Regions from separate parts of the Methylobacterium nigriterrae genome, predicted to be linked through region 3. Evidence: riboswitches for the same ligand, from Rfam matches in the RefSeq annotation. Region 3 holds a riboswitch; each other region holds the start of a gene.
The links. Region 3 has a riboswitch for S-adenosylmethionine ahead of WDW90_RS29235 (hypothetical protein). Riboswitches for the same ligand answer to the same signal wherever they lie in the genome.

Region 1 (10,168 bases), on a different contig from region 3:
AATGCGTGCACGACAGTGACGTCAGCACCGTCCGCGAGCTCGAGCGATGCCGCGCTCCGCAGGGCGCGTGTGGAAGCATCCGAGAAGTCGACCGGGACCATGATCCGCGTGTAGGACCCCGCGGCGGATCGACTGACCACGAGGACCGGGCGGCGTCCATTGCGGATCAGGCTCCGAACGGTCCGCCTGGAACTGCGTGCTCCCGCCCTGTGCGGCGCGCCGGCCATGATCAGGTCTGCGTCGTGAGACAATGCCGCATTGAGGATCAAGTCGGGAGGGCCCCCCCCGAGGACGAGAGGCTTACACGGGACGTGGAGAAGTTCCGGCACAACGGCGATCTGCTCGGCGGTCATGCGTTGCGCCTCGCGGAGATCCCGTGCGACTTCAGGACGACCGGCGCTTTCCACAACATGCATGAGGATAACGTCCCCCCTGGTCTGAGCGGCCAGGATGCCGGCGCGACGCACGGCGCGCTGCGAGCGGGGTGAAAAGTCGGTGGCGACGAGAATACGCATGAGCCTCCTCCTAAGCGGAATGATGTCGGCTGGAGCCTGAGTGGAAGTGAGCTCGACATGCGCTTCCGCGTTCGCGGACAGGGTCCGCGCACGCTCGGCCACCGATGCGGCAGCCTTGAAGCTGTTTCTGAAGTGTCGAGCTAGCTGAGATGGACCGTCATTGCCCCGAGCGGCGAGCTTTCGCTCGCCAGCGTCGGGGGCTAGCGGCCTGCGACGTGGCGGCCGGCTCTCATGTTGAGGGAGCGATCCAGCGAGAACATGACAATCATGGATATGGCCACTCCTCTTAGATCTTCAACTGTCCAGTCAATCGTTTATGGCAGGGTGAGTAGCTCCACTATAGGATGGGCCTCCATTGACTTCCGAGCACCTTCCTATGCGGCGCACCAAGCCTGTTCCCTGCAATGACTCACCTCCACTTGCGGTGAGGGACATTTCAACCCGAACTCCCAATCGGCTGCATCAAGCCCATCACACCCCGCGAGGGCGAGACGAAGATCGGGCGGCACGGTCGCGAACCGATGCCCGCGGCGAGGAACGCCCGCGTTCCGAAACGGGGCCGGAGCGGGATTCAGACCCGGCAGGCCGCCGAACCGGGGGAACTTGTCGTCCCGAAGGGAGCGCTTCAACCGCCTCAGCCGCGTCGCCGCCCTCCGCAGGGCGCTATCGAGAACGCCGTGGCAGGACGCACCGCGGGCCTCCCCGGTGATGACCCGCCGCGGCCCCATGTCGACGTTGACCGTGCAGCGGTACCCCTTGCCCTCGCGGCTGAAGTAGATCGTCGCGGCGTTGAGCCGGCCGAAATACTTCGAGGCGAGGCGCTCGATGCCCGTACATGCGCGATGCCGCAACGCGTTGCCCAGAGCGATGCTGGAGCTTTGCACGACGATGGGCGCGTCGATGCGACAAGGTTTCATGCCGACCTCCTGTTGAGTTGCAGGATCTGGATGGGTGGACCGCCCGGTAGCCGAGCGGATGAGCAAGAAGCCATGCCGGTCCATGCGAAGACGGCCGAGCAACACTCAGCCCAGGATCTCGATGACGATGCGGCGAAGCTCCATCCTGTCGATGTTGGGGTTCTCCGGCCGCCACTCAGACGTCGTCAGACCGACGGCCGTGTCGGGCGGTTCCACAGGCGAGCCGCCCGTGGCCTCCGAGCACGTTGCTGGGCGTGGCTTTGGCGTAGGGAGCACCCTCGTCGGGTCGCGAACGGCAGGCGGTCTCATGTGCGTGATCTCTCTGTAAGATATTGGAACGGCCATGCCTGTCGCGGCCAACGGGAAGCCGCGCTGATGCTGTCGCGCGCCGTGGCTTCCCGCCACGGACGAACGGCCATTTTGATGTTTGGACGAGAAGGTCGGGAGATCGTCACCCCGAGCGGCCGAACGCTTGGCGTTGGCCGGCTACGGGGTTTCAGCGGCCTGCGACGAGGCGGCCAGCTCTCTGATTCAGAAGACGACCCGAAATACACATGGTGTCTATTACTATAGCTACTCTGCGGCGTACTTCAAGGGGCTGAGTTGTCTCTTGCGGCCAACGGACGTGCCCGGGGCGCCAGAATTTTAGCAACCGCTTCAAGGGACAAGGGCAGATTGTCTCGCGGCCGGACCTGATCGCAAGTGAAGGATCCGGGCGGCGGTGCGTCTTCCTTCAACGTTCGCCGGATCAGAAGACCGTGCCGAGTGTGCGTGAGGAGGCCGAACTGGCTGGCGCTGACCTAAGGGCGATGCTGAGGGCGCCTAGGCCGCTGTTCCGGCCGGGCTTGCCCCAACGGAACGTCCCTCAAGCCGACCTGCCTCGTTTCGCACAGGTCGTCCGGCATTCTGGAACGGCCGACGCACTGACGTTTCAGACCCTGCTGGAGCATCGCTCGCGAAGGCCTGCTGCAGGACGGCACAGGCCGAAGGGTGGCGTCTGCTTACTCACAGCTTGAGCTCCAAAGCAGACGGACCGCTATCGGCCAGGACTAGACCTTCACTCACTGCAAATGGCCGCTTCGCGACAAACGCAATTGTTGCATGAGAGTGCCAAGTATTGCTGCCCATTCTGGCCCGCAGGCGGGGTGCCGAACAACGGCTCCTCCGCCGCCGTTTCGCACTGGGATCGAGCACTTCTCGTAGCGGGCATCCACCATCCCTGCGGTCTCCAGCCGAGGGCGTGTACACTTGTCCGATCCGCCACGAAGGTCGGAGAGTGCCATGAATGCGACCACGCGACGCCGCTTTGCCCTATACGGTGCGGGCCTGATCTCGGCTGTGAGTCTGCCACGCAGCGCCACGAGCGCGGCCGCGCAAACCGTTTCTCTGAGCGATGGCACGGTCGTGCCGGCCCTGGGACAGGGATCAGCGCGCCTCGGCCAGGGGCGGCATCCCGTAGCTGAGGAGGAGGAGGCGATGAGCACCGGCCTTGCCCTCGGCTTGACGCTCATCGACACCGCGGAGATCTACGGCGACGGTGAAGCTGAACACCTGATCGGGCGTGTGATTAAGGGCCGGCGCGATGAGGTCTTCCTGGTCTCGAAAGTATGGCCCTCGCACGCGACCCGAGCGGGCATCCAGAGCGCCTGCTCCGCCAGCCTCGCCCGCCTCGGCACCGATCACCTCGACTTGTACCTGCTGCATTGGCCTGACCGCGCGAAGGATCTGGCAGTAGTCGTCGACACGTTCGAGCAATTGCGGGCTGGTGGCCAGATCCGGCGATGGGGCGTCTCGAACTTCGGGGTTGCCGAACTGGATCAGCTGTTCCGCCTCCCGGCAGGCGAGCGGTGCGGGACTAATCAGGTGCCCTACAGCTTGGCCGACCGGAGGGTCGAGCGGGATGTCCTGCCGTGGTGCCTGCAACACCGCATGCCGATCATGGCCTATTCCCCGCTCGGTGGTGAAGGCTCGAGTGTTTTGCGGAACCCGGCTGTGCAGCGCATCGCCTCTTCGCAGGGTCAGAGCTCGGCAGCCGTCGCGCTGTCGTGGGCGATGCGCTCTGGAAGCGTGATCGCAATCCCTGAATCTGGATCGGTTGCCCATGTGCGCGAGAATGCAGCGGCCCTGAGCCTGAGGCTTGGCCCGGACGAGTTGCGGCAGCTGGATCAAGCTTTCCCGCTGTGACGCATCGCCGGAGCGCCACTTCCCCGGGGAGCCGATCAGAAGGCGTAGGATAGCAGGACTGACGCTAAGCCCCGAGCGTGTGCAATTTGATCCTACCCCGTCATCCGGATTGCCATCTCGTCAGCGTTGCTGAGCAGGGCCGTCCATGAAGCCCAAGCCGCGCAAGATGTCGCCGAGTGGACCAGCCATGGCGACTGGCTGGGGCTCGGGGACCGCAGTTGCAGGTTGAGCCGCAGTGGTCGGTGTCGGTCCAACGGATTTCAGTTGCCGCTGCTCCGTCTTTCGGGCCGCTCGCGCCATCATGGGTCGCTTTGCCTTCTCCGGTCTGCTCGCCCGCCTGGGCCCAGTGAACTCATGCACTGGCGTCGGCCGTACTGGAGCGGAAGCGCGGGAGAGCGTATCCGCCTCAGCTCGCCGAACCAGCGTGCCGGTAGTGTCAGGCTCGGCTGGACCGATTGCGAACGAGGCGGTGGTCGCGTCACCCGCCGGAGCGCGCTCAATGCGCGATGGGGGATCGGCCCATTCACGTACGGGATGAGTGGCGCTCGTATGGTCGTTTCCGGCAGAAGGTGCGACGGCCGTGTCAACGGCGGCTGCGACCACGAGCGGGGCCGGTTCCGGATCGCCCAACAGAGCGACGCGAAGACCTGCCGTCAGCAGGATCGCCGACAGCACCGATGTGCCCACGATGGCCGTGCTTGCCCTCATGGTATGGCAACTCAAGGCCAAGCTTTAGCGTTCCTCATAAAGTGCAGGACCGTACGTACATCTCGGCGATTACGGCTCGGTCAGACGAGGACGTGGTTTGGGCATGGGAATTGTGATGAGCTGTCCGCTGATCGGATCAAGGATCGTGATGCTTATGGGGCACCTCAGGGTCTTGGATCCTGTGATCACGACCAAAGGAGGTTGCCGAGAGGTTATGGCGAAGCGCACGCGAGCTGGATCGGCGACTTAGAGCAGCGACTTGTCCCCTGCCCTTCCACGGAGGGTACGCTGGACGACGCGTGCCTTCCGCCCACGTGTCCTGAGTCATCCACCCCGACTCGAAGGATTGTCGTGGTGACCTGGGCCGTCGCGACGGCCACAATGCCGATTTCGGGCACAACCATGAGCAGGAGAGTCGCCTCTCCGGCACGGTACATGTAGGCAGAAAAAACGTGTAACGAAATTCCTATAAGAGAGAAAGCAGGAAAAACGTTACAAGAATTCCTCGGCATCATCTTGGCTGAGAAGGCGACCTTCTCATCAATGGTTGTGAACTGCCGCCAGCGATTGCGCGTCAGGCGATCATCCGACCGGATTTTCTGCCGAGGTGCAATTAGCCTGGGAGCAGGTCGTCAGGCAGTTCGCACAGCTACGCTTCACAAGAATATGCGCGGCCACAATTCGTGATCAGACGCAATATAGCTCGATGCCTTGGCGAGTCATAGAAAGATACTTGAGCAGCGGATCGCTATTCAAGGCTCAGAACGTGTCTCCATTTTACGCGATTTGCAGGTGATCCCAGGCGAGCTCTGCCATTCGCCTCTTGACGTGGTTCTGCCTCCGGTTTCGGATGCGCTGGGATGATCAATAGAAGAAACAAAAGCGCACCCCGCTCCGTGTTCCAGAGTCTTGGTACAGGTCGCACTGAAGCGCGCTCGCTGCAGGACTGCGAAGTCTGCGGCGGCGCAGCAGTCCAGGACTTATGGCCGCGCTATCGCATCCGTTGCGCCGAGCACAAGAATACGGGGTTAGTGGCTTCGCAATCACAGTTCTCTTCACCGAGCCTGCTTCAAGCCGGACCGCACGAAGCTCGTGGTCTTGTTCGCCGCGTCGGGGAGCGTGACTCGGATCGGCGAGATCGTCATGCGCGGGGCCGAGACGCCGTACGCCGATGCGGCTCTGCAGTCGGCAATGCAGGGCGGGGCAGCCAGCGGGCGGTGATCATCCCGAGGCTTGTGAGCAATGCTCATGCAGCGACGGGCAATACCCACATTAAAATGGGCATGGATGGGTCTCGTTGACGTCCGCAATGGGCCACAGGAGCCCTATTGCTTGACTTCTTCTCCATTCTTCGGTATTTTATCCCAAGCATTAAGACGAGAGCTGGCCTCTCACCAACCTGCCCTTCGGCGGCAAGGTGGTTCCACGAAAGTGGGATGCGGCTGACGGGTGTCAGCAAGAGTAGCCGGAAGCGCCAGCCTTCCAGAACGAACCGGAATGGAGGCGCTGATGTCTGGCCGCACGCCCTTAGCTGAACTCATCCAGAGCCGCATGCGGGAACTGGGCCTGAGCGATGAGGCGCTCGGCCGCCGCCTCGGCAATACAAACCCGGCCAAGGCTGCTGGGCGGGTATACGCCCTGTGCAACGGTCTGCCATTCAGCGCAAAGAGCCGCTTCGCCCTCTGGCGCTTGTCGGGTGCCCTCGAACTTCCGGCGGACGTGGTCGTGCAGGCCATTGCCGACACAGAGCGACTTTTAGCCCAATGGGAGCTCGAAGCCGAGGAGCAGCGCCGTCGCGCGCGTGAGGCCGAGGATGCCGCTTGGAGAGCAAGCTTCTGTCCGCATGCCGTGATCCAGACCGAGTACACGGTGCCCACGCAGATCTGCATCTGCGGCTTTACGGGCGGGGCGGGGCGCTGGCTCATGATCTTCTTCGATCAGTCCCGCTCGCCGCTCACATTCGTCCAGCAGGCTGTGGATGCTCTGCCCGAGAAGACGATGCCCCGCTCGGACGGCGGGCGGCACGTCATGTTCTTCGGCAAGGCGCTCGGACTCATCATCAATTACACGCCGGATTCGGCTCTGCGCTGTGATTTGGACGGAAATCCTCTTGAAGTGTTGGGCAAGGCATACCGGCCAGGAGAGGTGAGTCTGTCGTTCGGTGGCCCTCGGCTGTCGCCTGCCGCCGTGTCGCGGGTGCTTAGCTCGCGGTAAGCACCCAAGTGTATCTGAGTCAATTACTGACATAATGGATGATCAATCCCGCATCGATGAATATCGTCCGCTTCATCTTAGGAGGTTGCTATGAGCTTCGGCTGGGCCATATTCTGGGCCGTTCTTGCAGGCTGCATATACCTCTGGGTACGAAGCGCCAGGAAGGAGAGAGCAAGAAAGGAAGCTGAACGTCTTCGAAATGCAGCTGCATCCGATTTCATTCTTACGCAAATCGCAAATGGATGCAGGCAGACCAGCAACGACTATGCCGTTCTCGCTCTGGACCTTACTAAGAGGTTCATCAAGGCGAGTTACGACTCGCCCGTAGAGATCGTTGAACGCTTCTCCAGACACGGCCACTTCGCCGCAGCTGCATTCCTGAAGGTTGCGAAGGACGAGCTGCCACAACTGGAGGCGCAGCGACGTGAGGATAAGCGGGAGGTCGAGAGGCAGGCACGGGAGAGCGCCGCCATCGCCGCCGCAGCGGCTGCGGCCTATGCCGCCAACAGCGCCGCAGAACGTCGTCATAGAGAGAGCCTACAGGAAGCCCGCGATCAGGAAGACAGGGCTTGTAGGGAAAGAGAAGCGGAACGGAGCCGGGAAGCTCATTCGCGCTGGATAGAGGACAATACGATCCGGTTCTACGGCCTGTTATGACTTGAGCCAGTCGAGTGCGGCGGCAAGGTAGAGGACACCAGCGAAGCTGGTGGTGGTCTTCTCGTATCGCGTGGCAACAGCGCGCCACTCCTTCAATCGCGCCCAGAGACGCTCGACCCGGTTACGGTTGGTGTAGATCCACTCCGGGCAAGCGACGGGCGCCTCATGCCGCTGCGGCGGGATCGCAGGCCGTGCACCCATGCGCCAGATGTGCTCGCGGAAGCGATGGCTGGTGTAGCCCCGGTCGCCCACCACCCACTTGGGCACGCCCGGCAGTTGATCGAGCAGCGGGATGGCCTGGGGCAGCTCATGCGCTTGCCCAGAGAGTTCCTCAGCCGGAGTGCCTAAACCTACCCCGCCGCCTGTCCGGTCAGACAGGGTGCACTCCAGGTAGATGCTCCCGTCAGTCCGGAACAGCCCAATGGCCCGCCTTCGCTGTCAAGCTATCGGGCGGTGATCCTGAACACGCGAAACGAGGTCATCAGGGTCGAGAGCTTGATGGCGGCCGGCGATGACATGGCGAAAGATATCGCTCGCGCAATGGCCGAGGACCACGCTGTGGAACTCTGGCAAGGAGTGCAACGCATCGAGCGGATTGAACCGCCTCGCATAACCGGCAACTGACGGCGTGGATTAGGCACGCAGCCTGGGATGCCATGGAATCTGAATGGTTCTGGTGGTGATCTGGTCAGTCAAATCTCATCTGGTTCAGGCATCGGGGTAGCCGCTGACCTTCTGCAAGTGCACAGAAGCCTTTACATGGCCCCATCGCCTGTCCCGAGGCATTTCTGAACGGCATCGACCAACCCCGAGGAACGGAACGGCTTTCCGAGAAAGCGGCCACCGGGCGGAAGATCGGCGGCTGCCGGGCGCATTCTCCCGGAGATCAGGAGAGTCGGGACGTGCGGTAAGCGCTCGTGAATGATGTGAGCGAGCTTGAGGCCGTCGATTGCACCCGGCATCTCGAAGTCGGTGACCACCAGATCCACGTCGGTCCGTTCGCCGAGCAGGACGACAGCCTCCTCAGCATCACGCGCTTCGAGAACACAATAGCCGGCATCCACGAGGATGTCGGTGGCAATCATACGGACCAGCACCTCGTCCTCAACGACGAGGATCACAGCGGGCCTGTCATCGGCACCGGAATGCACTACCTGAGCCCCCTCCCGAACGGCCACCATCGAAGGGGCCTGTGTGTTTGTAGACAGAGACCCCGATCTAGGCGCAACGCGGCTCAAGCCCAGCCCCTCTCGCCCGCCGCCTGAAGCGTTGGCAAAAGCCAAGGTTGTAGGTGTGTTGCTTTGCTAAGCCGCTGTCTTGTGTACACGCCCCATAGCGTAGAGCGGATGCACGCTTGGCGGCCCAGAAAATCCTCACCTCCGTTGAGAGTTCGGAAGCCTTTCGAGCAGAGCGACGAACCCACCTGTGTTACCTCCACTGCCGACCGGCCCTGTGGTCGCATGCGACAGCCAGGGCGTCGCAAAGTAGGCTCAAAGTTCATTCATTGCGCGCAAGCTAACCGCTAGCTACCCGGATGGTGGCCCCGTTGGAGTTCATCGTGCACGAATCCGCCCAAGCTGCTCAGGGACGCCACGACCGTGAGGCTGAGCTTGAGGCCGAGATAGGCCGCTTACGCCGTTCACTCGATGAGGCGGTCCGACGCACCGTCGATGATGTTCCGGCTGCAACCGTAGGCTATGAGCAGGAGGTCGCTGACTTGCGGGCGGCGCTTGCGCTGTAGCAGGCACGCTCGGCCGAGTTGGAGCAAACGGTCGCCGAACTCACGGCCAGCCGTGCGGCTCTGGCGGCCAGCGAGGCGCGCTATTGTCTCGCGGTTGAGAGTGCCAGCGATTATGCCATTTTCACCACCGACCTGAGCGGTCGCATCACGGGCTGGAACTCAGGCGCGCAGAACCTGATGGGCTGGAGTGAGGGACGGCTGAGCCAGCAAGCGCCTGCGCCTACTGTACCGGCGTTGTATTTCATGCAGCCGGGTCCCACAGCTATGGGCTGCGCATGACTGCTCTGGGCACCGTGCTCGAATGCCGGCAGATGCCCAAAGATGGAGATCCTTGTTATGCCGCCCGGCGGCCACGGCCGCTGGTCTGCTCCGCCGGAGCGCCAGCCCGTCCGAGCCCGATGGCTTTGGCGAGTTCCGAGCGCTGGGCGGCGTAGTTTGCGGCGACCATCGGGTAGTCGGCCGGCAGGCCGAAGCGGGCCCGGTAGCTGTAGGGGTCGAGCCCGTGGCCGGTGAGATGCCGCTTCAGCGTCTTGTAGGGCTTGCCGTCGATGAAGGAGATCAGCGCGTCCGGCGTGACCGACTTGCGGACCTGCGACGGCGTCGCCTTCTCGACCTGCTCCTCAGAAGCGGCAGCCTGCGAGGTCCCCTGAGCGAGGCCATTCAGCGCCGCGTGAACGCTTCCGATGAGCGCCGGAAGCTCTGCCACAGGAACGGGATTGTTGGAGACATATGCCGAGACGATGTCGGCGGCCAATTCGATGAATTCGGGCGCAGTGCCCTGAGTCGATTCTGACATTTTCTTTTCCGGTGTTCTTAGCCACTCGTGGGCCTAATTCATGATTTTCGCCCAGAAATCAAGGGAGGCCGCCGGAGATCATTAGCTTGGCCGGACAGGAAGAGCAGAATGGCTGCTTTGGCAGCCACCAAACCTCAATGGAAGCTCACGCGGCTGCGGCCAAACGCGATGATGCCGACTCAGCGAAACTGCGAGCCGGCACGGTCGCAGATCTACAGCGCAGCACCGGCCAGTCTGCGCCGATGCTGCGCGATGAGGGTGCAGATCATGCCATGGCGCGGTGATGTGGTGCACCGCGGTTCGAACGCCTCAGCAAGGTTGTGCAATGCCTCGGCTTGATCGGTGAGGCCGTGGAAGGCCGACAGGTAGCTCCAGACCTCCCGGTCAGCATCCTCCACCGCGGGCACATCCTCTGCCGCCAGCAGCCCATCAAGGG
Region 2 (10,168 bases), on a different contig from region 3:
GCCCGATCGGCAATCATCCCGTCTGCCCGCGCGTGCCGGTAGCCCCATGCCACGAGCACCGGCTGCCCGTCGACCGACCAGAGATGATCCTCGTCGGGGACGATCAGCGCGTCGCGGAGTAGCCGAGCGAGATCACGTGAGGCTTCGCCCTCCCGCTCCAGGGAGTCGGCGAAGCGCGCGATCTCACCCGTCAGGCGAGCCGCCGCATGACGCAGAGCTTCGGCGGCGGTGGGCTCAAGCTGCATGACGGCGTGCGCCTCGCCATCAACCGCGGCGAACCAAGCGAGGCCGGCGCGGCCGGTGCCTGCCGTCGTGACAGGCACGGGTTCGGCGAACAAATGTGCGTGAGCGGGACTGAGGCGCCGCGCCAGCAGGTCGATGAGCTGCTCGAACTGCTGAGCGAGCTTTGGATTGACCGCGTCCAGTTCCTGGCGCGGCGTCTCGGTTAGCTTGGTGGTTGCCGACATCGGAGCGTCGCCCTCAGCGTGCCGGCGGACGGGCGTCGCTGCCCGGTGGAGGTGCGGTGCGTGGAGGAGCGGGCGAACGCGGCGTCGGCGCAGCCTGAACGGGCGCCTCTGCGGCTGCCCCCGGCACGGGATCGGGCGGGGCCGCAGCGGCCGTGACCGCCTCGCGCGGGGCAGTCTGTAGCTCGCAAGCCTTGGTTTCGACGAGCGCGGTCAGTCCAGCAGACCGGAGAAAGCCCGCGAGCCCGTCGGCGCCGAGCGCGTATCGCGCGGTGACGGGTAGCCGATCGTCGGTGCGACCAAAGCTGTTCACGCCGACGACCCGCCCGCAATAGTCAACGAGCGGCCCTCCGCTATTGCCTGGCGCGATCTCGGCGCCGTGCAGCACCAACGTGACCGCGGCCTCCTCGTAGCGCTGCAGGTGGTTAATCACGCCGGTCTGGAAGACGGGTTCGAGGTCGCGGCCAGCGCTCGCATCACCCTCCCTCAAGCGTGCGAAGGTCGGATCCGTGCCAAGATAGAGGCCTGGAAACCCGGCGGCGACCACGGGCGTCAGCGGCCGGCTGGGGGTAGCCAATGCAAGGGGGCGGACACTGCTCTGACGGGCCACCCGCAGCAGCGCAAAATCCTCGAGCGTCCCCGCTCCACCGATCCGGACAAGGGCAGCCTGGACCACACCCACGTGCCGCCCTGCGATCAATAGGGACTGGGCGTTCTCCACCACATGACGGTTCGTGACCACCATATCATCGGTGACGAAGAAGCCCGAACCGGTCACCTCGCCCGCCAGAACAAGTACAGTGCCTCGCTCGAGTTGATCGACGAGACCCGCGCCGCTCGGCGGTGTCGTGGGTCCCGGCGCTGGTGTCGAGGCGGGGGGATCGATTGCCGCACTTGCCCGAGAGTGTGTCAGGTCGCCGGGAGTGAGGCTCACGCCCGCGGGACTTTGAGGGACTAGGTTCGGCAACTCCGTCCGCAGGTGCGGGCAGGCAAACCGGCCGGCCGCGGCGAGTACGTCGCGCCGGCGACGGAGGCTGTCCAGCCACGCTGCCTGCATGGCCCGCACCTCGCCCGATGTCGCATGCGGCGCCATAGGAAAGAGCAGGACGCCCGGAATGCAGGAGAGCGCGAGAAGGCAGCCGGCGATTGCCGTAGCAACGACAGGCGTCCGTCCCGTTCCGATACGCGGCTGCGGGGGCGTCGCCCGAGGAGCTGTTACATCCTCCAACCTGGCCGAGGAAACCGACGGCCTGAAATGGACAACCCAATCCTCACGCCCGATCGGGGGCGCGGGTAGGCCATCCGGCAGCAGAGAATTGAGAACTTCCGCGTGATGGCGGGCGCGCGCGCTCTCGTCCTTGACGAGGCCAATAGGAAGCAGCCCCCAATCAATTAAGAGCGGGTCATCCCCGACTGCGAGGATCGCTAGCGGAGACGCGAGATTGAGGCATGCCGCGACGAACGGTCCATCATTGGGATCGCGCAGGACCGGCTCGATCTCGGATAATGTGCTCTGGATTCGACAGCGCAGGTCGGCTGCCCGGTCGGGATCGAGGTCTAGAAGCGGCCGGATGTGACCGTCGAGGGCGGTGTACCAGTCAATGCGGGCGGGGGCAGAGCCGTTGCTGCGCGACAGGACGGGCTCGGCGAAGAGCGCCGCCGCGCCATCTCCGCCACGCTGACGGAGGATACGACGGAGCCGCTCATGGTCCTCGACGACCGCACGGTCGTCTATCCTCATCTCATCAAGGCCGGCAAGGACGCGACTGCCGACGAAGCGCAAGCCCTCGGTCATCGCAGCACACCGTGTCTATGGTCGCGGCAGGCGGTGTCCTTAATCACAGATCGCGCCCGTACCGGTGCCGTCGAGCTCCAATCGCATCAGGGCGTCGCGCGCCTTGGCCGTGCCACGCTGGGCCGCCTTGACATACCACGCCTTCGCCAGGGCGCCGTCGGGGGCACCGCCGAGGCCGTTGTCGAGGGCGGTGGCGTAGCAGTACATCCCCTCAGGGATGCCCGCCTCGGCCGCAGCCCGGAACCATGCCCTCGCCTTGGCGTCGTTTTTCTCAAAGCGCCGTCCTTGCCGATACAGGATGCCGATATTGACCTTGGCGGCACCGCTCCCGAGCTCAGCGGCCTGCAGATAGGCCCGGTAGGCCTCCGGATTTGCTCCCTGCCGGTCGTAGGCGCGACCGAGCTGGAAGCTTAGGCGCCGAAGGCGAGGCGCGACGGCGACAGCTTCGCGGCAGGCCGCAATTGCCGGAGCGGCGCGCAAATCCCGGAAAGCAACAGTACGCTGCAGGTCCGGCGCATCCGGATCCCAAGACGCGCTCGCCAATCTGTCACATGCCGCCACGGCATCGCCGGCTCTGGAGCCGTCCCTCGCGAGCGCCGCGCCACCATCCGCTATAAGAACGGTCAAGCCGGCTCCGCAGCTGAGAAGCAGAGCCGTCGTCACTGTGACGCTGAAACCCGACAAGGACATGGTACCGGTCAACAATGCACAAGCCACTCGTCTTGCAGCGTCGGAAATGAGCCGTCATTTTCCAACCTTGAGTGCTCGCTGGGAAGTCCTAAGGTGGAGAAGCGTGGCCTCAGGAGAAAAGCAATCAGTGGGTGTCTCGGGGCTGCAACACCCGCTGTCTCATCTGCCGCTCTCCGCCATCAAACGTCTACGTCAAGTTTCCTATCTCGGGATAGCATGAAACCGACAACGTGTGATCGAGAAACATGCCGCCTCCGTCCTCTCAAAGCCGGTAGTCGATTGCCTTAGCAAGCAATTTTCTGCCCCGATGCGTTCGGAAAGGAGGTGCGATATGCTCAGCGCGCTCGGTGGATACGTAGTATTATAAAAATTTTTTGTCAAAATGCTCATTGTTTCCCCTGCGGTACTGCCAATGAATTAGATGGCAGGACAGGATGCCGTGCCGAAGCACTCCTCTAGGGTTATGGTAGCGATCAGACCCCTGCCATCGGAGGTAACTGCCAAGGTGCCAGCAACCCAATAGGCGTCCGTCAACCGTTCAAACTACGTAGCAATTGGTAACATTGCATCATAAAAGCGCATGCCTTAGCGAAACTTCTATTGAGTCGTACTTCACAAGATCGTGAATTCAGCTAATTTATTTGTCAGGCCCTGGTTTGGCCTTCACAGGACGACTTGAATCTAGTTGGATCCGCATTCTACGAGAGATGTGCTTCATTTCGATGTGGTGAACCGAGTCTGGTCCGGTCAGGAGTTGCGGAATGAGTCGTTCCAGGTTTATTTCTCTTGTCGCTGTGGCTGCTTTGCTTGCGGGGACCTTGCACTCGCCGAAGGCATCTGCCGGGTCTTTGGACGGACTTGCCGGCGCCGCGGTAGGCTTCGCCCTCGGCGCGATGGTAGCTGGCTCGCGACCAGCTTACGGCCGTCCGCGGATGGCGCGGCGTTCCGCCCATGCACCGCGACGGGCGCGCGGGCACTACGCGGCGGGGTCGAGCCGGCGCTCTAGCAGGCCACATGCCGGAGCCACGATCAGCGCGGCCTCCGATCCCTTCGCCTCCTCGGCCTCGCCCAGGCCCATTCCCGTGAGTGGGCGCTGATTCTTCGGCTTAACATGGAGAGCGCGATGCGGATGTCGCTGCGAGCACTTCTAGGCGCCGCCGGCCTGGCGCTCTACTGCGTTATGCCTCTGCGGGTCGCATCGGCCGCTCCAGTGCTCAGCATCGACAGGTCGCTCGGAAAAGTATCTGGCTGGTCACTCGGCATGAGCAAGTCGTTGAATGGCTGCGTCGCTGCTGCAACCTATCAGGACGAGACGACGGTCTGGATGGGCTTCGAAGGTGACAAGGACGAAGCCTTCCTCGCCTTCACCAATCCGCGCTGGAGATCCATCGAAATCAATCGTGCCTACCAACTCGTCATGCTGACAGGGCGCGGTCGTTGGAAGGGCCAGTTCTTCGGCGTGGAGCGAACCGCCGAGAAGGGGCTTTTCGCATCTGGGCTGAAGAAGAGCTTCGTACTCGACTTGGCCCGCGCTGGTGGCTTGAACATCCTTTTCGAGCGTAAATCGATTGCTCGTCTCTCGCTGTCCGGCTCCTCTGACGCACTGAGCGCGATGGTGGATTGCCAGAAGTCCGTCGTCGAGGCGAGGGCCTCGCCGGAGGCGCCGCACGACACACCGAGCGGGAGCGACAAGAAAAAGGACAGGGTCAGCCTCGGCACCGGCTTTTTCGTCTCGGACCAGGGCCACGTCCTCACGAACAATCACGTGATCAAGGACTGCACGGAAATCGCGGTCGCGAAGGTGGGGATGCCGAGCATGCCAGCCCGGCTCGTCGTAGCGGACGCCACGAACGATCTCGCCGTCCTCGCGACAGATCATAAGGATCCGGTGGTGCCGGCTCTCGGCCTCCGACCCCGCGTCGGCGAGAACATCTACGTTTACGGTTTCCCGCTCGGATCGATGCTCGCGGCCTCCGGAAATTTCACCGTTGGCAACGTCACGGCTGTAGCCGGGCAGAATGATGACTCACGTCATCTGCAGATCTCAGCCCCGATTCAGCCTGGGAACAGTGGTGGGCCATTAATGGACCAGTACGGCTCTGTTGTCGGCGTGATTGTATCACGCATCGGCGACCTCTATGTCGCTCAGCAAACCGATATGCTCCCGCAGAACATCAACTTCGCCATCAAATCGTCCGTTGCTCTCGGGTTCCTTGATGCGAACGGCATTCCGCCGGCCGTTGGGACAAAGAGTTCGGGCCCGATGGATGCCGCGACGGTTGCGGAGCAGGCACGGCTCTTCACGCTACGGGTGGTTTGCTACCGCCATTGATCGCGAGCTTCCTGATGCGGACGCGCCCCGATTCTTCATCAGCCAGCGCTACCAAGATTTGGTAAGGCGGCCGATCTCGCTCCCGTGTACACCACAAGCATGTCAAGAACCGCCCTTACGAGCGTTGACCTTGACATTCCGGCAGATTCCGGGCATATTCTCCTAAGCATTAAGACGAGAGCTGGCCTCTCACCAACCTGCCCCTCGGCGGCAAGGTGGTTCCACGACAGTGGGATGCGGCTGACCTGAGTCAGCAAGAGTAGCCGGAAGCGCCAGCCTTCCAGAACGGACCGGAATGGAGGCGCTGATGTCTGGCCGCACGCCCTTGGCTGAACTCATCCAGAGCCGGATGCGGGAGCTTGCCCTGACCAACGAAGTTTTGGGCCGCCGCCTTGGCTACTCGAACCCGGCCAAGGCTGCGGGGCGGGTGTACGCCCTGTGCAATGGCCTGCCGTTCAGTGCGAAGAGCCGCTTTGCCCTTTGGCGGCTGCCGGAGGCGCTCGAGCTTCCGGCGGACGTGGTCGTGCAGGCTATTGCCAAGACAGAGCGACTTTTCGCCGAATGGGAGCGCGAAGCTGAGGAACAGCGTCGTCGCGCGCGTGAGGCTGAGGATACCGCTTGGAGAGCAAGCTTCTGTCCGCATGCCGTGATCCAGACGGAGTACACGGTGCCCACGCAGATCTGCATCTGTGCTTTACGGGCGGGGCGAGACGCTGGCTGATGATCGCCTTCGATCAGTCCCGCTCGCCGCTCACGTTCATTCGGCAGGCCGTGGACGCTCTGCCCGAGAAGACGATGCCTCGCTCGGACGGCGGTCGGCACGTGATGTTCTTCGGCAAGGCGCTGGGGCTGATCATCAACTACTCACCGGACTCGGCCCTGCGCTGCTCTCTCGATGGCCAGCCGCTGGAGTTCTTGAAGAAGGCCTACCGGCCCGGCGAGGTCAGCTTGTCCTTCGGCGGCCCGCCCCTATCGCCGGCCGCCGTCTCACGAGTGCTGGGCGGTGATTGAGCAGCGCGAGCGGCAATCCATGAGCCGCATTCAAGGAGCGATAGAAATGTGGATCTGCCTCACTGATTCCTTTGTGTCAGTCGTACAGGACGGGAATGATTTGAACCGGATGGTCGTCAGGGGGCGGCGAAAGGAACACCTTCAGGCGCTATTCCCGGAGCGCGAGATCTTGCTGACGCCCGATGCCGACTATGTGGCCCGGATATTGGTGACGCGGGAGGAGTTCGCTTCGTTGGTCAATCGGCGTATCACTGAAATTACGTACGACAACTTCAAGGGTAGTGTCGCCGATCCAGCGCTGCACGATCTTTACGCCGACTTCTGGAGCCTACATCGGCGGTACCAAGAGAATGGAGGTCAGCGGGATCGGTCCGGACATTTCGCATGGGGGCCGGGTGATATCCAGTTCACACCAAAGGTTTGAAGCCTTGCGAGGGCGATGAATGCAAGGCTTTCGACAAAGATTTCTGGCGGTAGATCGTCCCGCTGAACGCCTCTTCGTGAACATCGGAAAATATGGAGGACGGTATGTGGGCTGTCACCAAACTGATCCTCAGATCTATGTTCTACTATACGTTGGTGAAGAGCCTCGGTCCTATCGGGTTCATCATCGCTAAGAGGCACAGCCGAGATCCGGACGAATGAATACGACTTGGCCACTCCTGCGCGCGTGGTCTTTCAATAGCGGGAGGCGGCTATGGACCCCGATACTATAGGTGCCATTCTAATCTATGGTTCTATCTTCGCTGTGATATGTTTCTGCTGGATACGATCTGCTACCAAGAAAGCACAAAGGAAAGAGGCCGAACGTCAAAGACAGCAAGCTGCGTCAAGGAGTATCATCAGAGAAATTGAACAGGGGTGCAGAAACACCAGCCAAGAAAACGCAGTACTCGCCCTGGACCTGACGCGAAGGTTCATTAAAGCGAGCTACGATTCTCCCACGGAGATCCTTGAGCGTTTTACCCAGCATGGGCAGTTTGCAGCCGCCGCATTCCTGAAGGTCGCGCATGAAGATCTGCCCGGCCTGGAGTGGCAAAGAGTTGAGGATCGCCGGGAGGCCAAGAGACGGGCGGCGGCTGAAGCACAAGCCGATCTTCTTGCTGTCGCAGCCCAGGTCGCAAACAACGCTGCGGATGAGCGTAATAGGAAGGCTATAGAGGCGGCGGATCGCAGGCAGGACGAGGATTGGCGCCGAAGGGAGTCTGAACGTGGCAGGGCAGAGCACGAGAGGCACTTGACCAGATACTGAGTCTCACTTCCTGTTGAACATCTCCCTTATAGATTTGCCGTGATCCCAGCCCTGGAGCTTCCAGCGCGCGTGGTGACGCAGGCCATCGCTGATACTGAGCGGCTCATTGCCGAGCGGGAGCGCGAGACCGAGGAAGAGCATCGGCTCACGCAGGAGGCTGAAGATACCGCTTGGAGGGCGAGCTTCCGCTCACACGCCGTGATCCAGACCGATTACACGGTGCCGACCCAGATCATCTTCTGCGGGCTCATCGGTGGAGCGGGACCGAGGTTGATAATCCCCTTCGATCTGTCGCAGCCGCCGGTCACCTACGTCCAGCAGGCCGTGGATGCCGTGCCTAAGATGACGATGCCTCGCTCGAACGGAGGGCGGCACGTGATTTTCTTCGGCAAGGCGCCGGGCCTGATCGTCATCCTAACGCGCTCGCGGCGGCCCCGATGGCCCGCCGCTTTCGTCCGTGAGGTCAGCCGGGATGCTCGGCAAGCCGCTCCCTGCGGGGCGGTGATGGGGTCGGGCGCAAATTCAACACCGTGTTGGATTTGCCGGGGCAGCAATCAGAGCGGGTTGCGGTCCCACCGCCCGCGACGCGCGCCCTTGGCGCATTGGCAGGTGGCTGCCTCACGGAGGCGGCGACGAGACCGCGACCTTAGCGGCGAAGCTCGCCTCAAGGTTGACGACGAACCGGATTGGGCAGATCGGATCCCGACTCGCTTCCGGTACTTCGAAGACCGTCACATGCTCGAACGTGCGACGCTTGAGCACGATGGCTACAAGGACTTCTTCCGCGAGAGTCAGGAGACTATCCATTGCGGTGTCCATGTCACTTAGAATGTCCTGCTCAGGTTTGCCCGTTCTCTGCCATGTCGGCCTTACCCATCCATCGCCATCCGGATGGAGTCGTACGTTCCTGATCGTTAGGGTTCCTGACCTGTCAGCGGGATGCTCGACCGCGTTCCGCATTTTGACGAGTTCGGTGACCCAATTTGCCTCCGCTTTGAGCATGGCTGTTAGATTGTCGTCGGGCCCAAACGTTGATTCTGCCCATTTGCCTACGTCGCTGTAGCCTCTTCCCTTAACGTCGGCCAAATCGCTAGCATCCTTTGGCTCATACCCATATGTAAGCTGGAAGACTGTTAGAAGATCGCGAAGAAATTTCTTTACGTCGACCAAGAAGCCTTCCGCGATACCGTCCAGACCTGAGACATGCGGAACTTCCCGCACCCGCGGATCCTTATGCTGACCAACCTCTTCAACGCTTTTGGCGAGTCTCTCGAAGAGAGTGTCACGATGCTCATGGCAGCGGAGCAGGTGCTCCGTTAGACTGAGCATATAGAGCTTGCCAATTTCGTCACGAACTTCGGCCTCTACGTCGAGCCACTTAAGCAGCTCGCCTGATTGGAGGCTGAGGCGCGCCATCACTGGGTGGCGGGTACCAACGTTCGCAAGCTTGCGGAATTCAAAGGGCATGCTGACCTCAACTTGTCAGCATCCAGGTACCAGAACCGGAAGTGGGTTGTTACTCGTAGGAGCGGGCCACCGCATAGCCGCGGATAGTGGCCGCCCGGAGCATGAACTGCTCCAAGGCGTCGAGCTGGAACGGCTCACTCATCGGACGCCGAGGGACTTGTGCGTCTGGACCGAGGTCCTCCACCCGTTCCGGGTCGCGGCGTCGACGCAGAGCGCGGTCGCCTTCGCAGACTGCGAGAGCGGCTGGAGCCAGACCCGCTTGCCGTAGAAGCGGTACTCGGCCAGGGGCTCGCGCAGGCGCTCGGCGTCAGCGGGCTTACCCACCGGCATTTTGATCTCGTCGTCGCGCAGCACCGCATCGCGCCGCACCGTCAGGCCGCCCGGCATGCCGATCTTCGGGGACAGGGTGACGTAGGCGCGGGGATCGATCCGGATCTCGGCGGTGCCGCTCGTCTCGAGCTGAACGCTGCGCCCGCCGTTCAGCAGCTCGCGGGAGAGCGCCGTCAAGTCGTGCATCGCAGGCTCGCCGCCCGTGATGACAACGTGCCGTGCCTCGGTGGTCGCCAGTATGCAGGCCGCGAGGTGCGCCGGCTCGAGGTTCGCGTAGGTGGGCGCGTCCTGGGTCTTGGCTGCCATCACGGCGGCATCGACCACGTTGGCCGGGTCGATGGCCCACGTATGGCGCGTGTCGCACCAAGGACACCCGACGTTGCAGCCCTGGAGGCGCACGAACACGGCCGGCGTTCCGGCCCACGAGGCTTCGCCCTGGACCGTCTCGAAGACCTCAGATACGGGCAGCATTAGGCGTCTCGCAGGCGGATCGCGGAGTTGCCGGCGTGCTCCCTCACCTCGACCAGCGCGGTACGGACGCGCGGAGCGTAACCGGCCTCGGCCAGAAACTGATTGGCGCGTTCGAAGACGAGGTCGGCGAACGCCTCGCAGCCCACGGCCGGCACCGTCACCATCGTGATGACCCCAGCATCGTCCAGGGCCTCGAAGGTCTTCCGCTCGGGGTTGTACAGCGCGATGAGCGTCTAGTGTGTGGTTTGCGTCAATGCGTCAGACGTGTCCGGGTTGCGGATGCTTATGTCGGAGCGCCTCGTTTGCGCCACTCAGGCAACCCCCGTGAGGCGGCGCGTGTCGTCCGCTACGATCTC
Region 3 (10,168 bases):
CCGCCGCGCTCAACCTGGCTCGCATCATTCGCTGAATCGCAGGCGAGCCGATCGCACCCCCGCGTCGCAGCCATCTTGGCTGCCTCCTCACCCCGCCACAGCCGCCTGACTTCGCCAGCCACACCAAACTGGGCGGAGTGCCATCTCGTGGAGGCCGATCACGAGGGCCGAGCGCGGGGTGATCCTTACATAGGTTCCATGTAGTAGTCGCGGAGTTTCTGCCAGTCGTGCCCAGACAGGAGAGCCTCGTCACGCCGGGAGAACTCGGGTGCTTGGCGCAGCTGCTCCGCCGTGATGGACGTGCGATAGCCGTGGAGCTTCGTGTCGTAGTGCAGATGCTCCCATGGGATCGTATGGGTCTCGGAACCCACGCCTAAGAAGCCGCCGAATGAGGTGACGGCATAGGCGACATGGCCGCTGACCTTCTCGATCACGAGACGCTTGATAGTCCCGATCCGCTTCCCGTTCGCGTCGAAAACAGCCGTGCCCTCGATGTGGTCACTCTCGATGAGCGGATGGCTCGCAGCCGATGAGGTACCCATCTCTGCCATAGTGCGCCTCCTCCGGTTTTCGGTTCAACGGCACCTAGGATTAGGGGGTTCCTATCGGGTTCGATCCGCACCTCATCAGAGTCTTCGTGGTCCCAAGCGATAACCCAGCCGATCAACTGAGTGATGGTCAGGCAACATCTCCCACCACGCAGGGACCTGCCGCAACGTTGTTTCACGCCCGGTTTGCGTGCGAATTGGTCTTTGCCGAACCGGTCTCGGCTCAATCATAGGTAGGGTTTTGATCGCCTGAGGACCTAAACAACCAGAAGGTGGGCCGAGCTGCGTTCTCGGCGTGCCGACGATTCTGAAGGCGCTCGCCAGCAAGCCCTTCGGCGTCCGCGCCGGTGTCGCGCCGCTTCTGCTGGCCTTGGTGATGAAGATGCGGGCGCACGAGCTCGCGATCTACGAGAACGGGGCGTTCAAGCCATCATTCGTCGGCCAGGACGCAACGCGGCTGATCAAGGCTCCGCAGACGTTCGAGATTCAGCACTGCCGTATCGAAGGAGTGCGGGCGGAGGCGTTCCGGCGCTTGGCCGAGACGTTCGCAGACCCGCACCCCCGCACCGCGCGGCCGCCCGAGCTCCTCGACGTCGTCCAGCCGTTGTGCCGGTTTGCCGCGCGGCTTCCGGAATACACCCGCCGGGCCGGAGTTTTAAGCCGGCGCTCGGCGGCGGTCCGCGACGTCCTGCTGTCCGCCTCCGAGCCGGCGACTATGCTGTTCAAGGACCTTCCGCTTGCCTGCGGGGTGGAACCCTTCGGCCTCGCCGCCGAGACCGATGACGGCCGCTCCAGGGACTTCGTTGCCCGCCTGCAGGAAGCGGTGGACGAGCTGCGCGCCGATTATCCTCGCCTCCTGAGACGCATCGTGTCGACGGCATGGGAGGCCATCGGCGGCGGGAAAGGCTTCGATCGCGCCGCACTAGCCGCCCGCGCAGCGCGGGCCTCGCTGACTGCCAGCCAACCGCGCCTGCGCACCTTCGCGCTGCGCCTCCGGGATCCCGGCACCTCCGACGACGCCTGGGCCGAGGCACTGGCGAGCTACGTCGTCTCCAAGCCGCCCTCCAGGTGGAACGGCACTGACGAGGGGCGCTGGTTCGAGGAGCTCGCGGCGCTCGCCGATCTCTTCCGCAAGGTCGAGGCGGCCGCGTTCGGAGAGGGCCGGTCGGTGCCGGACCGTGCCGCTGTCCGCATCAACCTGACGAGGGCGGACGGGGAGGACCACGTTCGCATCATCGAGAGCCGAGCGCGAGACGTCGTGCATCAAAAGTGCTTCGAGGCGATGGACGAGATGCTGCCGTCCGACAGGCAGATGCGGATGCGCGTGCTCATAGATCTGCTGTGGGAGGAGATGGCGGCGCCCGCGGCCGCTAAGGCACCACCGGCGAAGGCGAGCAATCGCACGGGGGGATCGGAAGCGCCATGAGCCACGGGCCCATCTCCTACGCCCATTTGGGGGCCGCCAGCGGTGCCGAACCCCGGCACATCCTCTCGCTCTCGGGCGGGAAGGACAGCGCGGCTCTCGCGATCTACCTGCGCGACCGCATCCCCGCAATGGAGTATATCTTCCACGACACCGGCAAGGAGCTGCCCAAGACCTACGACTACATCGCGCGGCTGGAAGCGATCCTCGACAAGGCCATCGTGTGCACGACGCCCGAGGACAGCTTCGACCACTGGCTGGCCGTCTATAGGGGCATGCTGCCGTCCAACCACCGTCGGTGGTGCACGAGGATGCTGAAGCTCAAGCCCTTTGAGGCCTACGTCGGGGACGGCCCTGTGATCAACTACGTGGGCTTGCGCGCGGACGAGAACCGGACAGGGTACATCAGTACGAAGCCGAACATCCTCGCGGTCTACCCATTCCAAGACGACGGCCTCGTCAGGGCTGACATCATCCGCATCCTCGAGGACTCGGGGTTGGGCCTGCCGCCCTACATGGAATGGGGCCGCTCCCGCTCGGGCTGCTACTTCTGCTTCTACCAGCAGAAGATCGAGTGGGTCCGCCTGCTCGAGACCCATCCGGTCTATTTCGACCTCGCCGCCGAGTACGAGGAGCGGGCCGTGCAGCACGGCCAGCAGTTCCACTGGTGCCAGGGCGAGCCGTTGCGAGAACTCAGGAGGCCCGAGCGCGTGCAGCAGATCCACGAAAACTGGGAACGTTCAGAAGCGCGCCGCGAGGCGACCCGCAAGAACCTGCCGCTCGTCGAGACGCTCGGTGGCCTAGAGCCTGGCGATGACCCGCACCTTTGAGACGGCTGCCTCGTCTGCTCGCTCTGAGCCGGCGCCAGCCAGAGGCGAATCGTAGTCGGCGAAGGTTCAGCTAACCTCAGTCGCGAGCTGCGCCGGCTTGCCGAGCGCGGCTTCGACGCCATCCGAGTGCCCGAACCGCTCGAGCACTCGCTCGTGGAGTGCAGATAATCGAGGCGGTCTGCCTCTACGGCGAGGAGGCCGGCCTATCGGGCGGCCTCGTGCAGGACGACCACGGCCCGGAGGGCTCGTTGCTCAGGGTCTTTGTCGGCGCAGTCGACAGTGACGAAGTGGAAGCGGTCGCCGTCACGCCGGCAACACCGGAGGGCCGGATCGATGCGGATGCGATCGGGATGGCGATCCTGCGCACGCTCGAGATCCTGGGCCGCGACGAAGGCGGATCGGGCGAGGCCTAAACCGCAAGCTGGCAAGCGGTCTTCCGGTCGCCCGCTTCTCAAAGCTTGTGGATGGCCACCACAGGGCTGGTCATCGCGAAGGCCTTCAGTCTTGAGAGTTCATAAGCTCGCTCGTCGCGCTCAGTTGAGTGTCAACGTTGGCCTTGAAGCACCGTCGTCGATGTTGGGGTTACCATTCATGAACCGCCTGTTTGTTGCCGTCTTCCTTGCCGCTTTGTCATGTGCGGCGATTGACCCTGCCTTGGCACTTACGACCAAGGAGTGCTCTGCGAAGTACCAGGCCGCAAAGCAAGCTGGCACGCTGAACGGTCAGAAGTGGAACGACTTCCGCAAGGTCGAGTGCGGAGCAGCGCCGGATGTACCGACGACGACAGTTCAGAACCCTGTCGCCCCGGGTGCGAAAACGGCTGCTCCGTCGCCCAATTCGGCCACCGCTGCTGCGAAGCCTGCTCCGGCTCCGTCCGCAACGCCGCCTGCAGCCGGCTCTGCCGTGTTCCCGAAGGCAATTGACCCAAAGTACGGGAGCTTGTCTGCGGGCAAGGCGCGCCAGAAGACGTGCCTGGATCAATACAACGTCAATAAGGCTGCCGGCGGCCCCGGAAATGGCGGTCTGAACTGGATCCAGAAGGGTGGCGGTTACTACTTGGAATGCAACAAGCGCCTGAAGGGCTGAAGTAGCCTCCACCAAAGTCTTTGTGCGAGGTCTTATTCTTCCCAGCTCGCGACGCCACCATGTCGCGAGCATGTTCCGCGATGGGTATGGCTGAAGCTCCAGGTACCATCGAGGCAACGCGCCGACGCACCGTCCGGCTTTAATCCATCCAGCGTGTGGGCGGGTTGGTGGACCGAAGAGCCGTCTCGGCTTTGATAGTGACCGTGCCGATCGAGGGTACTCTCATTCGGCTCCCTGAACTCCCGCGCGGTAGCGCCGCCCACGAGGCCAGCTATGACGCAGCCGATCGCGGCGAGCCGCAGCCTTAGCATGTTCAAACTTTCCCTATTTGGAACGAGCTGGAAAAGGCGAACCGTTTGGTTCAAGCGGCAATGGGACGAATGCCGCGGCTTGTCCTGAGACGCCCTGTCGTGAAGAATCCCGCGCACTGGGCGCGTACTGCGCAGTCCGAGCATTCCGGCAGGTGGGCGTTCTTCCAGTCTGAAATGGATTGGACAGCGAACCGCCAGATGGGCTTGTCAACGAGACAAAGCGGGAGATTGTAGATCGAAGTCGTGATCTCGGCGGTCGCGAGAATGTCCACGGCTAGGGCGAGTTCGCTGCGGTAATCCTCAGGGTCAATCCAGAGGAGGTCCTGGTTGGCGAGGGCGAAGCCCGTGTTCTCCAATCCCATCAGCGCCACGTGGTCGACGAAGGGGAGATTACGCGCGATCCATGTGCAGGTCTCGATAAGCGCCGGGATCGTCAGCTTGTGCAAGACAACCCGGATCTCGACGCGCTGGCCCTTGTCCTTGAGCCGCAGGATGCCGAGGATCGTCTCGTCGAACGCGCCTCGGGCCTGAACGACGTAGTCGTGCAGGTGATCCGACGAGGCATAGACAGGGATGCCTACGCAGAGGTCGGGATGGCGCACAGCCGCCCAGGCTTCGGTGATCTCGGGCGACGCAAAGGCGCGGCCGTTGCTCAGGACGTGCACGGCCGTGTTCGGGAGGCAATCGCGCGCCTGGGCCAGGAGCGGGATGAATCTCTCCCATTCCGTCAAGGGTTCGCCGCCCGTGAAGCCCAGGGACTTGGTCTCGGGGTGAATGAGCGGGAGCGTGGCCGCGATCTCGTCCAGGATCCAGCCGTCGTCCGCCCGCTTCGGGGGCTGGGAGCACATCAGGCAGTAGTGGTTGCAGCGCTCGGTGACGAGGAAGGAGTTGTGCTTGGAATTCCGGCGGAAGAGGACGCGTGCTCGGCCGCTGCCGGCATGGAAGCCCAGGACGTCCCCGTCCCCGATGTAGCCGAGGTCTCTCGGAAGGCGGATGAAGCCGTCGAAACGTCCAAGCGCCTCTGTTCCTGGCTCTGCATCGGCGTGCAGCAGGGCGGTGCGATAGCCACGAGAGGCTGCCTGCACCGCATCCTGCAAAGATGCAACGAGGGCGGCATCCTGCAGCAACGGGGCCTCAGCTGAGGACAGGGCACGGGCGCGCAATACCGTGCTCCCGGCAGTATCCGAGAAGCCCTGTGTCTCAAGGGCCGCGGCGCGCAGGGTTAGCGGCTTCATTGGGCGGCCCACCGTCTCAGCACGGCTGCGTCTTCCGGAGAGTTCTCAAGGAGATTGATCAGGAGCTTGAGAATGCCCTTCTGCCGCGCACAGAACTCCGAAAGTGGCTTGATGCCCGTGTAGTCCGCTTGGGTCGCGTGGTGGAACACTGGGTCGGAACCGCAGTGCGGCTCGAAGGCACAGCTTGAGCATTGCGGCGCACATTGCGCCAGGGAGCTGCCGATGATGTTTGTCAGCTTCTCGGAGACGATCAGCGAGCGGTAATCGTCCTCCTCAAGGCTGCCCAACTCGAACGCGGCATCGCCCATCTCGGCGAGCATCCGACCCTCATCCGAGGCGAATACCTTGCCGTCGTAGTTGTAGACGAGCGCGCCGAGCCCCGTTCCGGCAGGGCTTCGCAGATCGACGTAGCCGATCGGGCGATCGGTCAGCATCCGCTTCAGCAGGATCGTGGCATAGAACTCCGGGAAGCGGGTCCCACGCTTGTTGATGTCCAGGATGTAACGGAGGCCACGCTCGTAGAAGGCGAGCCATCGCTCGGTGTCGTACTTGGCGAACTGCTTCGTCTTGATCGCGAAGCCATAGGGCGAGAGCGCGCGGAGGAAGATGCCATCAAGGTCGAGCTTCAGGTACTCGTCGACGATCTCCTCGACGCGGTCGAGGCTGGCCGCGGTCGTCGTCATGAGCGCGCCGACGCGGTCCTTGCCGAGCTCCTGTTGGATGCGCCGAATGCCATCAACGGCGAGCTCATGGCTGTTCCCGCCCGGGCGAGGCCGGTTGCCGTTGTGCAGATCAGCAGGACCGTCGAGCGAGGTCGACAGATGGACGTTGTTGTCGCGGCAGAAGGTTAGCACCTCGTCGTCGAGCAGCGCGAGGTTCGAGGTGATGACGAAATCAACCTGCTTGCCCGCCGTGGGAGCCTGTTCACGGGCGGCCGCCACGACCGTCTTAATCAGGCCGAAGTTCAGGAGCGGCTCACCACCCTGGAACTCGATCTTGACGCCCTTCGACGGCGAGGAAAGGGCCACGGCGAGGGCCCGCATCGCGGTCTCCTCGCTCATGTCGAAGCGGGACTTGTCCGTGCTTCGGCGTGAGACCTGGCAGTACGGGCACGAGTGCTCACACCGCAGCGTCACGACGAAGATGTGCAGGCCAGTCGGCTGGCGGAGGAACGCCATTCGGCTTCGCAGGCGCAAGCCGAGCAGCTGGAGCTGAGACCTCTGACCCTTCCGCGCGACCAAGAGCTTGGAGAAGGCACGTTCGTAGAGTCCGTCCCCTGGGACAAGATCGAGAGCAGTCAGCCGCTCAAGCTCAGCCCGCGTCAGTAGGAGGACTCGCCGACCATGTTGGCGGCGATGTATGTGTCTTCCGTGATCGGCTCGAAGCGGAGCAGCAGGAGTTGCAGTTCGGACGCGCCCGCCGTGAACTCGGCGGGCGGGAGGAAGCGAGACATGATGATTCTAGCTTAAACCGCTTCCGCCTGCGCCCACGCACCGAAGGCGAGCGCCATGACGAGGTCGCGAACGTGGCTGGTCTCTGACGCGACCTTTTCGCGAAGGTTCTCGTCGGTCACGAGGTTCAGGAATTGCTCCCGCAGCTCCGCCGGTGTTGCCGCTCGGCGGGCCTTCGGGTTCTGGGTCGCCTCCAAGTGACAGACAAGGCGCTCGCCCTCACTCTCGATGCGGCACGAACCCGTTCCGATGAGGCGGTACGCTGCTTCACGCAGCGCACCAAGGCTCTGGGTCGAGCGTTCGAATGCGACCACAAGCTCTGACACGGCGGGGCGTTACCGGCTGGAGTAGTGCGACGAGTGCGACGAGTGCGAGGCATGCGAACGGTGGTCCGCGACGATGGTGCCCTCCGCGCTTTTGCTCACGGTGAAGCTGAGGAAGTCCTTGCCGACCGACACGAAGGTGTTCGCCGGAGCAAGGTCCTTGTTGACCGCACTTGGCTCACTCGCCTGATTGGTCGGGACGGCCGCGTCTGCTGACGCCACCATGCCGGCCGCTCCTGGGAGAGCGGCAAGAGCAGCTGCCAAGGGAACAATATTAGGCGTCTTCTTCGTTGACATTAGTATTCCCCCTACGCCCAGCCCGTTCTTTGCGCGCCTCTCAGGCGGTGATGGCCGTAGTCGCACATTCCCATACAGGATTGGAGGCCGTGTCTGTCAAGCGATACGTTCAGGTTTCTGGCTCCTCAAGATACGCATTGTGCCGATTGCGTTCGCAAATCGCTTCAATTGCTCCGATGTGTTGCTCGGCGGCACCAAATTTCGAACACCAATGGCTAACCCTGCTAAGTTGCTAACGCAACGTGCAATACAGCTCAGTTGAAGCTGCATTCGAAAGGCATTAACTAGACTTTTTGCATAACGTATCTCTAATCAAGTCTCGTAATATCAGCGCCCGCCATATTTGGTCACGCCTCCGCATCGTTCTGTGAGCGCAAACGCCAGAGTGCAAGATACCATAGAGTGGCTCCGGCGCCTTTGATCTGCACAGTTTCCGCTCCAATGTTGAGACGGCGGCCGGAACTTGAATTCCTGCTGAAATCAGCGCAATTTCATCTTTGCATCGAGATGAGGCTGGCGCCTCGACCAACCTGCCCCTGCGGCGAAGGTGGTTCCGGAGATCCGGGATGCGGCCGACCTGATCGGCAAAAATGGCAGGAGCGCCAGTCTGCCCGTGTTCGGGGTGGAAGCAATGGCGAAACGTCCTGCAGGCGGCGAGTATCATGATCCGCCCCTCTTCCTCCTTGAGGAGGTGGAGCGGATGCCGTCCGAGGTTCAGGCGTGGGTAAAATCCCTGGGTGAATGCGGGCAGTGGATCGCCGAGTTCCAGCTGAACCTCGTAGGTGTAGAAAATTTTGTCGAGCACTGGGAGTACCAGCGGGATTACGTCGAGTACATGCTCAACTTCTAAGCCGGGACCGAGCTACGGCGAGCCGATCAGAGTAACCGGCCAGCCGGTCGCTGTGATTTCGCCGAGGGCGTGGGATCCGGAACGATCGTGTAGCTCACCCGCTGGACCGCATCGTGTCAGGATCAGCGGCTGGATTGCAAGAGCCGTCCACTCTTCCCTCGGTGCGTTCAGGCCTCAGTGCGCAACCCGCGGCTGATCAGTGAGCGCGCCGAGCGTAGATCGACCAAGAGTTCGGCGCGTAGGGGCCCGGCACCTCTTGGGCCGATCGCGGTGAGCGTGCCGGCTGTTCACGCTCAACGTCCTCAAGAGAATGAACGACAAGGGCATGAGCATCGGGGCTCTGGGCAACCACGGCGCGGAGAGCCGCAACGAGCTGTTCGTGAACGTCTGACATCATTCTCACCCTCCACGACGAGAGGTGGGCACAAGATCGCAACGCGAACCCGGAGGCCGTGCGCTAAATCACAGGGCGGAATTTGGAGCGGGCGCAGGATCTGCGGGCTCCGGCACCGGAGGCCAAATGGGGCGATCGGGGCCAATCGTCTTCGACATTGCGCTCCTCGTAGAATTCTCAGTCTATCCGCCCAAATTAAACCGACGCTGAATGGCCTACTACAAATCAAAGGGCGTAGCCGAGCCTGAGTAATACTGAATGAACGTTCAAGTCTGATTGACTGCTCGGCAAGAGCCACGCGCGGGGCAGAAAAAAATCTCTGGCGCAGGTCCGCCGCAGCAGCGATCACACGCCAGTCTCTGAGCAGCCATAGCTTGGCGGTTCGCGAGACCCATGCGACAGCACGGCGACCCCGTCAGAGCTGCAGGAGCGGAGACAGTTGAGCAGCGCGACAGTTGTGTGCCCTGGGCTGTCCAAAACGGCGATCGTGTCCGACGATCCGTATCTCGCTGCTCGGCTGAGTTGTGCGCTCGCTGAGCCGCGAACCTACCTACCCCTGCTCGACGGCCCGCGCATGACCCGGCCGGACCGTGACAGCGAGGTGATCCGCCGGAACAATGCCCTCGCGCGGCTTCAGTCCACAAGGATTCTGTTGGCGGGACTAGCGCCTGACGCCGAGCGCGCGCTGGCCGCCAAGTTGCCTACCAATCTGACCGCGGTTGTAACGGACCCCAATGTTGCACCGCTTGGTGCCGGTCGATCGATCGCCGGAAAGGCGCCGCTTGTCTGGGGACGAGAGTACATCGGCCTTGGTATGTTGACGGCACTATATGCGCGGCGGCCGATCGAATTCACCGACCACACGACGCCGCCTGACCTGGTGCCCGGCAAGTCCGGCCATCTTGTCGTCTGCGAGCGCGGCGAACTCCTCTCGGAGGTGATCGCCGCCAACTACGCGTTTTCGCTCAACGCCGGCCTCTACCTGATCGACCCGACAGATGAGGCGGAGCGCGCTGAATTGCTGGAGGCGTATTACAGCATCGACGCCCCGGGCAGATCGCCTGGTGACACGCGAGCCTGGCTCAAGCGGCGGCTGCGCCAGATGTGCGGCGACCTGCGCATCCCGCCGAACGGGTCGGTCACGTTCATCACACGGGAACTGCCTTTCGGCGCGGCGTTCCCCGAAGTGCCCTCCACTCACCTCTTCCAGTATCCCGACCTTGGCATCGCCATCGTCAACGGCTTCACCGCAGAGCAGCCGGGAAGCCGTGGCACCAATGTCGCTGCCCTGGTAGACCCAGGCAAAGTCCGGGCGCCGGAGATCGAAGCGGCAGCAAAACTGCTGCCTGAGCGGCGCATGTTTGTACGCGGCTACAGCCGGGATGGCGCGACCGTGCGCGCGATCACTGAGCTCGTCGAG

Region 1: linked by a shared signal. The riboswitch ahead of WDW90_RS24975 (hypothetical protein) and the one ahead of WDW90_RS29235 (hypothetical protein) in region 3 are both predicted to bind S-adenosylmethionine.
Region 2: linked by a shared signal. The riboswitch ahead of WDW90_RS23955 (hypothetical protein) and the one ahead of WDW90_RS29235 (hypothetical protein) in region 3 are both predicted to bind S-adenosylmethionine.

The regions. Positions count from the first base shown of each region.
Region 1 is NZ_JBAWTG010000069.1:2,143-12,310, reverse strand. It holds gene WDW90_RS24990 (universal stress protein) at 1-617, opposite strand, end outside; gene WDW90_RS24985 (HPF/RaiA family ribosome-associated protein) at 890-1,516, opposite strand; gene WDW90_RS24980 (aldo/keto reductase) at 2,714-3,616, shown strand; SAM-I-IV-variant riboswitch at 5,688-5,797, shown strand; gene WDW90_RS24975 (hypothetical protein) at 5,822-6,538, shown strand; gene WDW90_RS24970 (hypothetical protein) at 6,629-7,195, shown strand; partial or broken gene WDW90_RS24965 (transposase) at 7,190-7,519, opposite strand; gene WDW90_RS24960 (hypothetical protein) at 7,649-7,819, shown strand; gene WDW90_RS24955 (response regulator) at 7,951-8,316, opposite strand; gene WDW90_RS24950 (hypothetical protein) at 8,742-8,936, shown strand; gene WDW90_RS24945 (PAS domain S-box protein) at 8,955-9,215, shown strand; gene WDW90_RS24940 (Ros/MucR family transcriptional regulator) at 9,271-9,732, opposite strand; gene WDW90_RS24935 (hypothetical protein) at 9,945-10,130, opposite strand.
Region 2 is NZ_JBAWTG010000062.1:1,542-11,709, reverse strand. It holds gene WDW90_RS23975 (DUF2135 domain-containing protein) at 1-467, opposite strand, end outside; gene WDW90_RS23970 (trypsin-like peptidase domain-containing protein) at 481-2,259, opposite strand; gene WDW90_RS23965 (tetratricopeptide repeat protein) at 2,299-2,802, opposite strand; gene WDW90_RS23960 (S1C family serine protease) at 4,073-5,281, shown strand; SAM-I-IV-variant riboswitch at 5,443-5,552, shown strand; gene WDW90_RS23955 (hypothetical protein) at 5,589-6,002, shown strand; gene WDW90_RS23950 (hypothetical protein) at 6,002-6,292, shown strand; gene WDW90_RS23945 (hypothetical protein) at 6,285-6,716, shown strand; gene WDW90_RS23940 (hypothetical protein) at 6,990-7,544, shown strand; gene WDW90_RS23935 (hypothetical protein) at 8,163-9,011, opposite strand; gene queE (7-carboxy-7-deazaguanine synthase QueE) at 9,150-9,812, opposite strand; gene WDW90_RS23925 (hypothetical protein) at 9,812-9,976, opposite strand.
Region 3 is NZ_JBAWTG010000114.1:1,277-11,444, reverse strand. It holds partial or broken gene WDW90_RS40905 (transposase) at 1-35, shown strand, start outside; gene WDW90_RS29290 (PRC-barrel domain-containing protein) at 186-551, opposite strand; gene WDW90_RS29285 (hypothetical protein) at 844-1,974, shown strand; gene WDW90_RS29280 (phosphoadenosine phosphosulfate reductase family protein) at 1,971-2,801, shown strand; gene WDW90_RS29275 (hypothetical protein) at 2,960-3,214, shown strand; gene WDW90_RS29270 (hypothetical protein) at 3,393-3,887, shown strand; gene WDW90_RS29265 (DUF3761 domain-containing protein) at 3,920-4,198, opposite strand; gene hxsC (His-Xaa-Ser system radical SAM maturase HxsC) at 4,249-5,433, opposite strand; gene hxsB (His-Xaa-Ser system radical SAM maturase HxsB) at 5,430-6,734, opposite strand; gene WDW90_RS29250 (hypothetical protein) at 6,755-6,886, opposite strand; gene WDW90_RS29245 (hypothetical protein) at 6,899-7,210, opposite strand; gene hxsA2 (His-Xaa-Ser repeat protein HxsA2) at 7,220-7,504, opposite strand; SAM-I-IV-variant riboswitch at 7,999-8,106, shown strand; gene WDW90_RS29235 (hypothetical protein) at 8,118-8,354, shown strand; gene WDW90_RS29230 (hypothetical protein) at 9,188-10,168, shown strand, end outside.